2 regions of the Pseudomonas sp. Pmew2 genome follow, and region 1 is predicted to be linked to the other one. Evidence: riboswitches for the same ligand, from Rfam matches in the RefSeq annotation. Region 1 holds a riboswitch; the other holds the start of a gene.
What was found. Region 1 has a riboswitch for cobalamin ahead of AC4ANK_RS15885 (CbtB domain-containing protein). Riboswitches for the same ligand answer to the same signal wherever they lie in the genome.
Positions count from the first base shown of each region.

Region 2: another riboswitch for cobalamin. It lies ahead of cobO (cob(I)yrinic acid a,c-diamide adenosyltransferase); the one in region 1 lies ahead of AC4ANK_RS15885 (CbtB domain-containing protein).

Region 1 is NZ_CM176702.1:3,492,559-3,497,881, reverse strand. Features, by position in the region: gene AC4ANK_RS15905 (indolepyruvate ferredoxin oxidoreductase family protein) at 1-371, shown strand, start outside; gene cobM (precorrin-4 C(11)-methyltransferase) at 456-1,205, opposite strand; gene AC4ANK_RS15895 (cobalamin biosynthesis protein) at 1,238-1,687, opposite strand; gene AC4ANK_RS15890 (CbtA family protein) at 1,665-2,372, opposite strand; gene AC4ANK_RS15885 (CbtB domain-containing protein) at 2,383-2,568, opposite strand; cobalamin riboswitch at 2,664-2,876, opposite strand; cobalamin riboswitch at 2,935-3,157, shown strand; gene cobW (cobalamin biosynthesis protein CobW) at 3,273-4,337, shown strand; gene cobN (cobaltochelatase subunit CobN) at 4,342-5,323, shown strand, end outside.
Region 2 is NZ_CM176702.1:4,394,073-4,399,395, forward strand. Features, by position in the region: gene cbiB (adenosylcobinamide-phosphate synthase CbiB) at 1-307, opposite strand, end outside; gene bluB (5,6-dimethylbenzimidazole synthase) at 304-954, opposite strand; gene AC4ANK_RS20190 (cobyrinic acid a,c-diamide synthase CobB) at 951-2,246, opposite strand; gene cobO (cob(I)yrinic acid a,c-diamide adenosyltransferase) at 2,286-2,897, opposite strand; cobalamin riboswitch at 2,989-3,202, opposite strand; gene AC4ANK_RS20200 (PQQ-dependent sugar dehydrogenase) at 3,322-4,650, shown strand; gene AC4ANK_RS20205 (C40 family peptidase) at 4,958-5,323, opposite strand, start outside.

The sequences.
Region 1 (5,323 bases):
GCGATCCGCACAACGGCCTGCCGCGCAAACGCAGTTTCGGCCCCTGGATGCTGCGCGCCTTCAATGTATTGGCGAAATTCAAATTCCTCCGTGGCACAGCGCTTGATCCTTTCGGCCACAGCCTTGAGCGCAAACAGGAGAGGGAGCTGATTGACGGTTACGTGCGTGACATCGAACTGATTCTTCAGCACCTGCAAGCACAGAATCGCCATACCGCCTTGAACCTGGCACGTCTGCCGGAGCGAATTCGTGGTTATGGCTATATCAAGGAGAGCGCCATGAAAGCGGCTGCATTGCAGGCCGACATTCTGCGCAAGAGCCTGGAAAGTGGCGAAGTGGTTGCACCGAAGTTGTACGAGGCGGCTGCCTGACGGGGAGATGCTTCGCATCGACTGGTCGCAGCGACCGGGGGTGATCCGCTGTGTTCAGCGCCGGGAGTACCGCCTTCGCCAATATCAGCTCGGTCTGAACAGGTGTGCATGCCCGGCGCGGTACAGCGAGGAGTCGCTGAACGTGTCGTCGGCAAGCACACGTCCGACCAGAATCAATGCAGTGCGACGAAAGCCTTTGGCCTGCACTTTGTCGTGAATGTCCGCCAGTGTGCCAACTGCCCAGTCCTGATCCGGCCAACTGGCGCGGTGCACCACGGCAATCGGGCAATCGGCTCCGTAATGTGGAACAAGCTCGTCGACAATCCGCTGCAGGTTGTTTACACCCAGATGAATCGCCATGGTTGCCCGGTGACTGGCCAGACTGGCCAGCTCCTCGCCGCTGGGCATTGAGGTCTTGTCGGCATAGCGAGTCAGAATCACGCTTTGCGACACATCCGGCAGGGTCAGCTCGACGCCCAGCAGCGCAGCGCAGGCAGCGGTCGCGGTGACGCCGGGAATGATTTCGAATGGAATACCCAGTTCCCGCAGATGGCGGATCTGCTCGCCGATGGCGCCATACAGGCTCGGGTCGCCGGAATGCACACGAGCAACGTCCTGGCCCTGCGCATGCGCGGTCTTTATCAGCTCAATGATCTGCTCCAGATGCAGCTCGGCGCTGTTGGTCACCTGCACGGCCTGATGGCCCTCCAGCACGGCGAGCGGCATCAGTGAGCCTGCATAGATAATGACTGGGCATGTGCGAATCAGGCGTTGCCCCTTGACGGTGATCAGCTCGGGATCGCCAGGGCCGGCACCGATGAAATAGACAGTCAATGAATTCTCCGGAGTGGATGAGCGCGGGGAGATTATCCGCTGTGTGCAGGGCTGATTGCCAAGGCAAATGTGGCGTTGGCGCTTTTTTGCCGTTCGATCAGCAGGGTGGCGGTGCCGTCTCCCAGTTGCGCGGCCAGCGCCAGTGCCGAACCTTCGGCGACACCGTGACAGCCCGTGGTCTGGAAGACCTGCGCAGAACGATGGGTGAGGTGCAGCTCCCACGCAACCAATTGCGCTGCGTTGAAGAACACCAGCGGCACTGCCAGTTGCGCGGCCAGTTCAAGCAGGCCCGGTTCCTGGTCTTTCAGGTCGATACATGCCAGCGCAGTGACGCTGGCAATCTCCAGGTCGATCACGCGAAGGCTGTTCTCGATCAGCTCGCGCAACGTCGCTGCGGAGCAACCGCGCCGACAACCCAGCCCGGCCACCAGTGACGCGCCGGGCTGAACGGTCGGTGAATCAGGCCTGATGCAGGTCGGCATCGTTTCTGCGGAACAGCCAGGCACTGATCAGCCCCATCGCGACCCAGAACAACGCGTTGGTCAATAGCGAGGCGATCATGAATTGCGATTCCAGAGCTTTGGGTGCCATGCTCTGATGGACCAGCGGCTGTGGTGCGCCGATCACGTGAGGAACGACCAGAATCGCCACGCCCAGCACTTTTAGCAGCCAGTTCTGACCAAATACCAGCAAGGCCAGCCCGGCGGCAGTCGATGCGGCCGTACCTATCCACCAGGCCTGACGCTGACTCAGTTCGGCGGCAGCTGTGCCGGGCAATTCAGGTGGCAGGCCAAGCGTGGGTGCCAGCACAAAAACCGCGAAACCGGCCAGCCCCCACCATACGCCTTGCACCGTGCGGCCCGGCGCACGCAGGGTGTAAAGCCCGGCAAGCATCAGGGCGAAGCCTACTGCGACCACCAGGTTGCCGCCCGTGGTGGACAGCACGCGCTGCCAGCCGTTTTCAGGTTCCCAGGCAGCTTCTTCATGCGCATGACTGTGTTCGGCAGTCGCGCCGTCAGCATGCTCATGGACCTGTTCGGCAGATGCGTTTTCGTAAGTTTCGGCCTGCTGGATCAGTGGCACCACCCAGAAGCTTTGCAGCACGGTCAGCAGCAGGGCCGCAAGCAGGCCCGTGAACCCGGCAGTTTGTGCGATTCGCTTGAACATTGTGGAGTCCTTAATGGCAAGGAAAGGCAGCGCTGTGACGTGTATCGTGTGCGGCGTTGTGTACGGCCGCGATGTGCGAGAAACCGGCGAAGTACACCAGACATGCACCCAGCAGCGCAGCGCTGATGGCGGCTGTCAGGCGTTGAGTGCGTGTGGAGCTGGTAGTGGCGGCGTGGCTGCTGCTGATGGTCGACATGGCGATCCCTCTTGGTGATTGGCAAGCGGGCCACGCGCAAAGGAACCTGCCGGCAGACGCCGAAGGTTTCAACTGCGCCCGCCCACCGCGGGTTTGTCATTCAACGATGTCGGGCCGGTCTCCGGGCTCGCGAGGGGCTCAAACGTCGCGCGTTCAAGGCCTGCAAGGTCACCTTCCCATGCCGTGGCACAGTGGATAAGACCTTCTCTCGCTTACCGTTGCGGGGCAGCACCGGACTTGCTCGACAGCGTGAGCGCACCGGTTTCCCGTTTCACCCCGTGAGGGGCACCCGAAACAAGGCGTACAGGAGAGCATGGGCGGCGGGGAATCGTCAATCTGAACGATTGACCTGTCTGCGGTCACTGCGTAGCCTTGCCGGTTCGAGGTTCTCCATGCGTAAAGCGTTACACATGGAGCTAAGACGGGAATGCGGTACACGCCGCAGCTGCCCCCGCAACTGTAAACGGTGAGGTTCATTGCACAGCCACTGCTACGGCGGGAAGGCGCGATGAATGCGTGTCGGCACGGTCTTGATTGCCTGCCACATGCCGCCGTGAGCCAGGAGACCTGCCTCGAACCGGGCTGACCAAAAGGCCTGCGAATTCTCACTACAACCGGGCGGGGTGATCCGGTGGCGATCCGATCCGTGTGCCAGGCATGCGGTTCTCGTCCTGTTTGCCCGCCGCATTGCCAAAGGGCACCTGATGAAAACACTGGCCAAGCTTCCCGTCACCATCGTCACCGGCTTCCTCGGCTCGGGCAAAACCACCCTGCTGCGGCACATGCTCGATAACGCCGAAGGGCGGCGCATCGCGGTCATCGTCAATGAATTCGGTGAACTGGGCATCGACGGAGAAATCCTTAAGCAGTGCACCATCGGTTGCACCGAAGAAGAGGCCAACGGCCGGGTATATGAGCTGGCCAACGGCTGCCTGTGCTGCACGGTGCAGGAAGAGTTCTTCCCGGTCATGCGCGAGCTGGTCGCTCGCCGTGGCGATCTGGACCACATCCTGATCGAAACCTCGGGGCTGGCATTGCCCAAGCCGCTGGTTCAGGCTTTTCAGTGGCCGGAAATTCGCAACGCCTGCACGGTCGATGCGGTGATCACTGTCGTCGACAGCCCTGCGGTATTGGCCGGTACGTTTGCTGCGTTCCCCGATCAGGTCGATGCGCAGCGCAAACTCGACCCGAATCTGGACCATGAGTCGCCTCTGCACGAGCTGTTCGCTGATCAACTGGCCAGCGCCGATCTGGTGATCCTCAACAAGGCCGACATGATCGACGCCGAAGGTCTGGCAGCGGTGCGTGCCGAAGTTGCCGAAGAACTGCCGCCAGCCGTCAAGGTGATTGAAGCCAGCAGCGGTCGTCTGCCGATCAGCGTACTGCTGGGTGTTGGCGCCGAGTCCGAGCTGCACATCGATGGTCGCAAGACCCACCATGATCATCACGACAATGACGATCATGATGACCACGATCACGATGCTTTCGATTCGATTTCCCTGAAATTGCCTCAGGCCGATGAAAAGTTGTTGCTCGACGCACTGAATCAACTGGTCGTGCAGCACGGCATTCTGCGCGTGAAGGGCTTCGCGGCCATTCCCGGCAAGCCGATGCGCCTGCTGATCCAGGGTGTGGGTACGCGTTTCGCCAAGCACTTCGACCGCGCCTGGCGCGCCGACGAAGAGCGTGCCACGCATCTGGTGCTGATTGGTCAGGAGCTGGATGCCGTGGCCCTGCAAGCGCAGCTCAACGCTGCAGTTGTCGGCTGACCCCATGCATTTACTGAGAACCCAGCCCGGCGGTTTCGTACCCGACGACAGCATTGCCGATCTGGGCCAGACCCCGGCCGAGCTGGTGATTCTCTGTAGCGGAGACTCCAGCCTGGCGCTGCTGGCCGAAGCTGCACGCCAGCTTCCTGACGACTACCCGAGCCTGCGTCTGGCCAACCCCATGCAGGTACAGAATCACGCCTCTGTCGACTTGTACGTCGATGAGGTGCTGCGCCACGCAAAGGTCATTCTGATTTCCCTGCACGGTGGCATCGGTTACTGGCGTTACGGCGTCGAGCGGCTGATGGAGCTGGCGGCACGCGGGGTTCAGGTCATTCTGGTGCCAGGTGATGATCGTCCCGATCCTGAGCTGAGCGACCTGAGCACGGTGCCTGCCGCAGAACGCGACCGGCTCTGGCAGTTTCTGCGTCAGGGCGGCTTGCAGAATGCGCTGGAAATGTATAGTTGCATGGCCAGCCGCTGGCTGGACCGGGACTATTCCTGGACCGAGCCCCAACCGTTGCCACGCACAGCCATTTACCACCCTCGACTGGCAAGTGCGCAGCTCACCGATTGGCAAGCCGACTGGGTTGCAGGACAGCCCGTCGTGGCGCTGCTGTTCTACCGCTCGCACTTGCAGGCCGCCAATACCGGTTTTATCGACGAGTTCTGTGCGCGCTTGCAGGCGCACGGCATCAACCCGCTACCCATAGCCGTGGCCAGCCTCAAGGAGCCCGGCTGTTTCACTCAGGTGGAGAACTGGCTGGACGAGGCCGAAACCGAGCTGATCCTCAACACCACAGGCTTTGCCCAGTCGAGCCCGGAAGCGCCGCATCTGCGCCCGTTTCGGCGCAACGTGCCGGTCATTCAGGCGATCTGCGCGCAGGACAACGAACCTGCCTGGCAGGCCAGCGAACAGGGCCTTGGTGCGCGCGATCTGGCGATGCACATTGCCTTGCCGGAGCTGGACGGGCGGATCATCAGTC
Region 2 (5,323 bases), 900 kb from region 1:
CTTGCGCCACCGGCTGAACATGTTCGCCCAGGCTGCGCATGCCCAGCGCGCCATACAGCGCCAGAATCTCGACCAGCCAGCCAATACCGGGCAACCAGCTCAGTAGCGTGGCCAGCAGCGTCAACGGCACTACGGTGATAACCCAGGCGGTAACGCCATGACTGCGCCAGCCACGGCCACCGCTGTTGAAACGCTGCTCGACACGGCTGGCAAAACGCCCGAACGCCACCAGCGGATGCCATCGTTTTGGTTCACCGAGCAACGCGTCCAGCGCCACACCGGCGACGCTCAACAGCGCCACACTCATTGACTCACTCCCCATTGATTCTCGTACAGCAGCTCGTGCAGCGGACGCGCCTGCGCCCAGCCTTCCATCACCAGCATTGGCGCAGGATAGAACTCCTTGACCGGCCCCAGGCAAATGATCGCCAGCGGCTTCGCGCCGTCAGGCATGCCCAGCAGTTCGGCCAATGCCTCGGGGTCGAACAGCGACACCCAGCCCATGCCCAGGCCTTCTGCACGCGATGCCAGCCACAGGTTCTGGATCGCGCAGGACAGCGATGCCATGTCCATTTCGGGCAAGGTGCGACGCCCGAAAATGTGTTGCTCACGCCCTTCCATCAGCGCGGCGACCAGCACTTCTGCGCAGTCGTTGATGCCTTCGACCTTGAGCTTCATGAACTCGTCGGTGCGCTCGCCCAACGCCTGGGCAGTGCGGATACGTTCTTCTTCTACATGCGCCTGCATTTTTCCGCGCAACGCCGGATCGCTGATGCGAATGAAGCGCCACGGCTGCATCAGCCCGACACTGGGTGCCTGGTGTGCGGCTTCCAGCAAGCGCGCCAGCAACTCGGGCGCCACCGTGCCGCCGACGAAGTGGCGCATGTCGCGACGCTCGGCGATGGCCCGGTACACCGCAGCCCGCTCTTCAGGGCTGAACGCTTGTTCGGTCATGGTTTGAACAGCGCCGCAATCGCCTGAGGGCAGGAAGGGAAATAGAAATGCACGTAGGACGCGGTCAGACGACCCAGGCGGTAGACTGCCTCTGCGCCACGCCCGCCGTTGGGGCTGACGCCACGGGCAATCGGCTGCAACTCGGTGCTGGTCAGCGAATGGTGATACGTGTGACCGTGCAGCGTGCCCTCGGGCAATTCAACCGCTTGCAAGGCCAGCGCCGCCAGACGCTTCTGCATGACCGCCTCACCGGACAGCAAGCCGACCAGTTCGGCGCGCACGCCCTCCACATCGCTCAGGGCTTCGAGTAAATAAAGCATGCCGCCGCACTCGGCCAGAATCGGCTTGCCAGCGATATGGTGCGCCCTGATCGATGCCTGCATCGTCAGGTTTTCCGCCAAAGCAACGTGGTGCAACTCCGGGTAGCCACCCGGCAGGTACAGGCTGTCGGCGTCGGGCAGCTCGCGGTCATGGATCGGCGAGAAGAAACTCAGCTCTGCGCCCATGTTTCGCAGCAGGTCCAGGCTTGCGCCGTACAGAAAGGCAAAGGCCTCGTCGCGGGCAATGGCGATGCGCACACCGCTGAGCAACGGCTCGACCTGAACCGGGTCGGGCGCGGTAAAGGTTACGGCTGGCGGCAAGGCCACTTCGCAGGTGCTGGCCAGCGCGGCGGCAGCCATGTCCAGCCGCACATCCAGATCATTGAGTTCGCTGGCCTGGACCAGCCCCAGATGGCGGCTGGGCAATTCGAAACCGACTTCCCGGGACAGTGCGCCATACCAGCGCAGGCCTTCGGTCAGACTGTTTTCCAGCAACTGCGCGTGGCGTACCGTGCCAACCCGATTGGCCAGCACGCCGGCAAACGGCAGATCCGGCTGATAACGCGCCAGCCCGAGCGCCAGCGCGCCAAACGTCTGCGCCATAGCCGTGCCGTCGATCACCCCCAACACCGGTACGCCAAAGTGGCGGGCCAGATCAGCGCTGGACGGTGTGCCGTCGAACAACCCCATGACGCCTTCGATCAGGATCAGGTCTGCCTCATCTGCGGCTTCCCACAACAGGCGACGGCTTTCGTCGGCACCGACCATCCACATGTCCAGCTGGTAGACCGGTGCGCCGCTGGCCCGCTCAAGAATCATCGGGTCGAGAAAATCCGGCCCGCACTTGAACACCCGGACCTTGCGGCCCTGGTTGCGGTGCAAACGTGCCAGTGCCGCGGTGACGGTAGTCTTACCTTGCCCGGAGGCAGGCGCGGCGATCAAAACCGCCGGGCAATCGCGCGGAGCTCTCATTGCAGTGCTCTCATTGCAGTGCGCCCAATAAAGGATTATTCACAGCTCGATACCTTTCTGCGCCCGGATACCGGCCTGAAACGCGTGCTTGACCACGCCGATATCGGAAACCGTATCAGCCAGGTCGATCAATTCGGGTTTGGCACCGCGGCCGGTCACCAGCACATGCTGCATAGGTGGGCGGGCCTGCAGGTCACTCAGCACTTGTTCAAGGTCGAGGTAACCATGCTTGAGGGCAATGTTCAGTTCGTCGAGCACCACCAGACCAATGGCCGGGTCGCGAAGCATTTCCCGAGACACGGCCCAGGCGGCTTCGGCAGCGGCAATGTCACGCTGGCGATCCTGGGTTTCCCAGGTGAAGCCCTCGCCCATCACGTGATAGCGCACCTGCTCGGGGAAACGGCGGAAAAACATTTCTTCGCCAGTGCTGTTGCGGCCCTTGATGAACTGCACCACGCCGCACTGCATGTCGTGGCCCATGGCCCTGGCAAGCATGCCGAATGCCGAGCTGCTCTTGCCTTTGCCGTTGCCGGTCAAGACCAGCAGCAGGCCGCACTCGTTGGGTGAGCTGGCAATGCGCTCGTCCATCACGGCTTTCTTGCGCAGCATGCGCGCCAGATGGCGTTCGTCGCGTTCGGGGGATTCGTTCATCCGGGTTCTCCGCTCGTGGCAGTCGACAACAGACGGAAGGACAGCACTGGACAGCACGGCAACGGCCTGCACAGAGCATCACCCTCCGTGATGCCATTGAGTGGTTCAGGCCGGTCTCCGGGCTCATGAGCGGGTTACCCCGGCTGCGCGCCTTCCCATGTCGAAACACAGTGGCGTCAGGCACAGCCTTGACTCATTTACCGTTGCGGGGGCAGCGCCGGGATCGGATCGATTGATCCACACCGGCTTCCCTGTTTCACCCTGCCAATCAAGGATTGCAGAGCACCTGAAACAAACCGCGAAGGGTAGAGGGTTGGGCTGGGAGCGTCAATCGACACCGACGCTGTGAAACGTGATTGAACCCAGACGGTTCGCAGTGCCTCTATCAATTATCGGACCACGCCCTTGTTTATGGAGATTCACCATGTTCAGACTCAGACTCCACTACGCAGTGTTGCTTCTGGTTGCCGGTGGCCTCGCTGCCTGCGGCGAGTCTTCGACCCTGCAAGTCTCGGATGGAACAGGCCCATCGCCCAAACTGCCGGAGCCTAACAAGACGCTGATCCCGACCGTCAACATCGCCCCTGCCGTAGGCTGGGAAAAAGGCGCAAAACCGGTCGCCGCGCCGGGCACACAGGTGGCAGCGTTCGCCGAAAACCTGGACCACCCGCGCTGGCTGTATGTATTGCCCAATGGCGACGTGCTGGTGGCGGAAACCAATTCCCCGGCCAAACCGGATGATTCCAAAGGTATTCGCGGCTGGGTAATGGAAAAAGTCATGGGCCGCGCCGGTGCGGGCGTGCCAAGCGCCAACCGCATTACTCTGCTGCGCGACGTGGACAAGGACGGCGTCGCAGAGACCCGCACCGTGTTCCTGCAAAACCTCAATTCGCCGTTTGGCATGACGCTAGTGGGCAACAAGCTCTATGTCGCCGACACCGACCGCCTGATCAGCTTCCCGTATGAAGCGGGCCAGACCTCGATCAGCGCGCAGCCGACCAAAGTGGTCGATCTGCCGGGCGGCACGCTCAACCACCACTGGACCAAAAACGTCATTGCCAGCAAGGATGGCAGCAAGCTGTACGTCACAGTGGGCTCCAACAGCAACGTGGCCGAGAACGGCATGGACAAGGAAGAAGGTCGTGCAGCCATCTGGGAAGTGGACGCTGCCACCGGCAACCACCGCATTTTCGCCTCGGGCCTTCGCAACCCCAACGGCATGGACTGGGAACCCAAAACCGGCAAGCTGTGGACGGCGGTCAACGAGCGTGACGAAATCGGCAGCGACCTGGTGCCAGACTACGTGACCTCGGTGCAGGATGGCGCTTTCTACGGCTGGCCCTACAGCTACTACGGCCAGCATGTCGACGAGCGCGTCAAACCGCAGAACCCGGCACTGGTCGCCAAGGCCATCGCACCGGATTACGCAGTCGGCCCGCATACGGCCTCGTTAGGGTTGGTATTCGCCGATGGCAAGACGCTGGCGGCGCCGTTCAACGAAGGCCTGTTCATTGGCCAGCACGGCTCATGGAACCGCAAACCGCACAGCGGCTATAAAGTGGTGTTCGTGCCCTTCAGCGGCGGCAAGCCCAACGGCGCTCCAGTCGATGTGCTGACCGGTTTCCTCAACAAAGACGAAAAAGCCATGGGCCGCCCGGTTGGCGTGGTCAATGATCAGCGCGGCGGCTTGCTGGTGGCAGACGATGTCGGCAACAAAATCTGGCGCGTGACCTCGGCCAAGGCAGCTCAATAACGCCGAGCGTAGAGGGTTGACGCAGAGCGTCGTACGTTAGTTGAGTTATCGTTCCGCACGCTCCAGCGTGGTAATGCAGTTCTCGACGCTCTGCGTCGCACGATAGTTGCGATGATCGTTCCGCACGCCTGGAAAGGCATGTCGACGCAGAGCGCAGTACGGTAGTCGAGTTATCGTTCCGCACGCTCCAGCGTGGGAATGCAGGTCTCGACGCTCTGCGTCGCAAGAGAACGCAGAGCGTCCGGAAAGGCATGCGACGCGGAGCGTCGCACGATAATTTCTGGTCAGACCGCGAGCAGGCGACGCGCTATGGCCAAATCTGCGCCAGACTGGACGGCTGAATGACGCGCTTGGCGTTGAGGTAGGCTTTCTGCCAGTAAGGCTTGTCGAGGCTGTCGAGCTTGACCGTGCCGCCGCTGGCCGGGGCATGTACGAAGCGGCCTTCGCCGACGTAGATGCCCGCGTGGGACACCTGCGAGCCGCCCGAGGTGGCGAAGAACACCAGATCTCCTGACTGCAATTGCTCGCGACGGATATTCGGCGCACCCATCACGATCATCTCGCGCGTGGAACGCGGCAGGGAAATGCCCGCGGCATCACGATAGACATAACCTATAAGACCGCTGCAATCAAAACCGGAGTCAGGCGTGTTGCCACCCCAGCGATAAGGCGT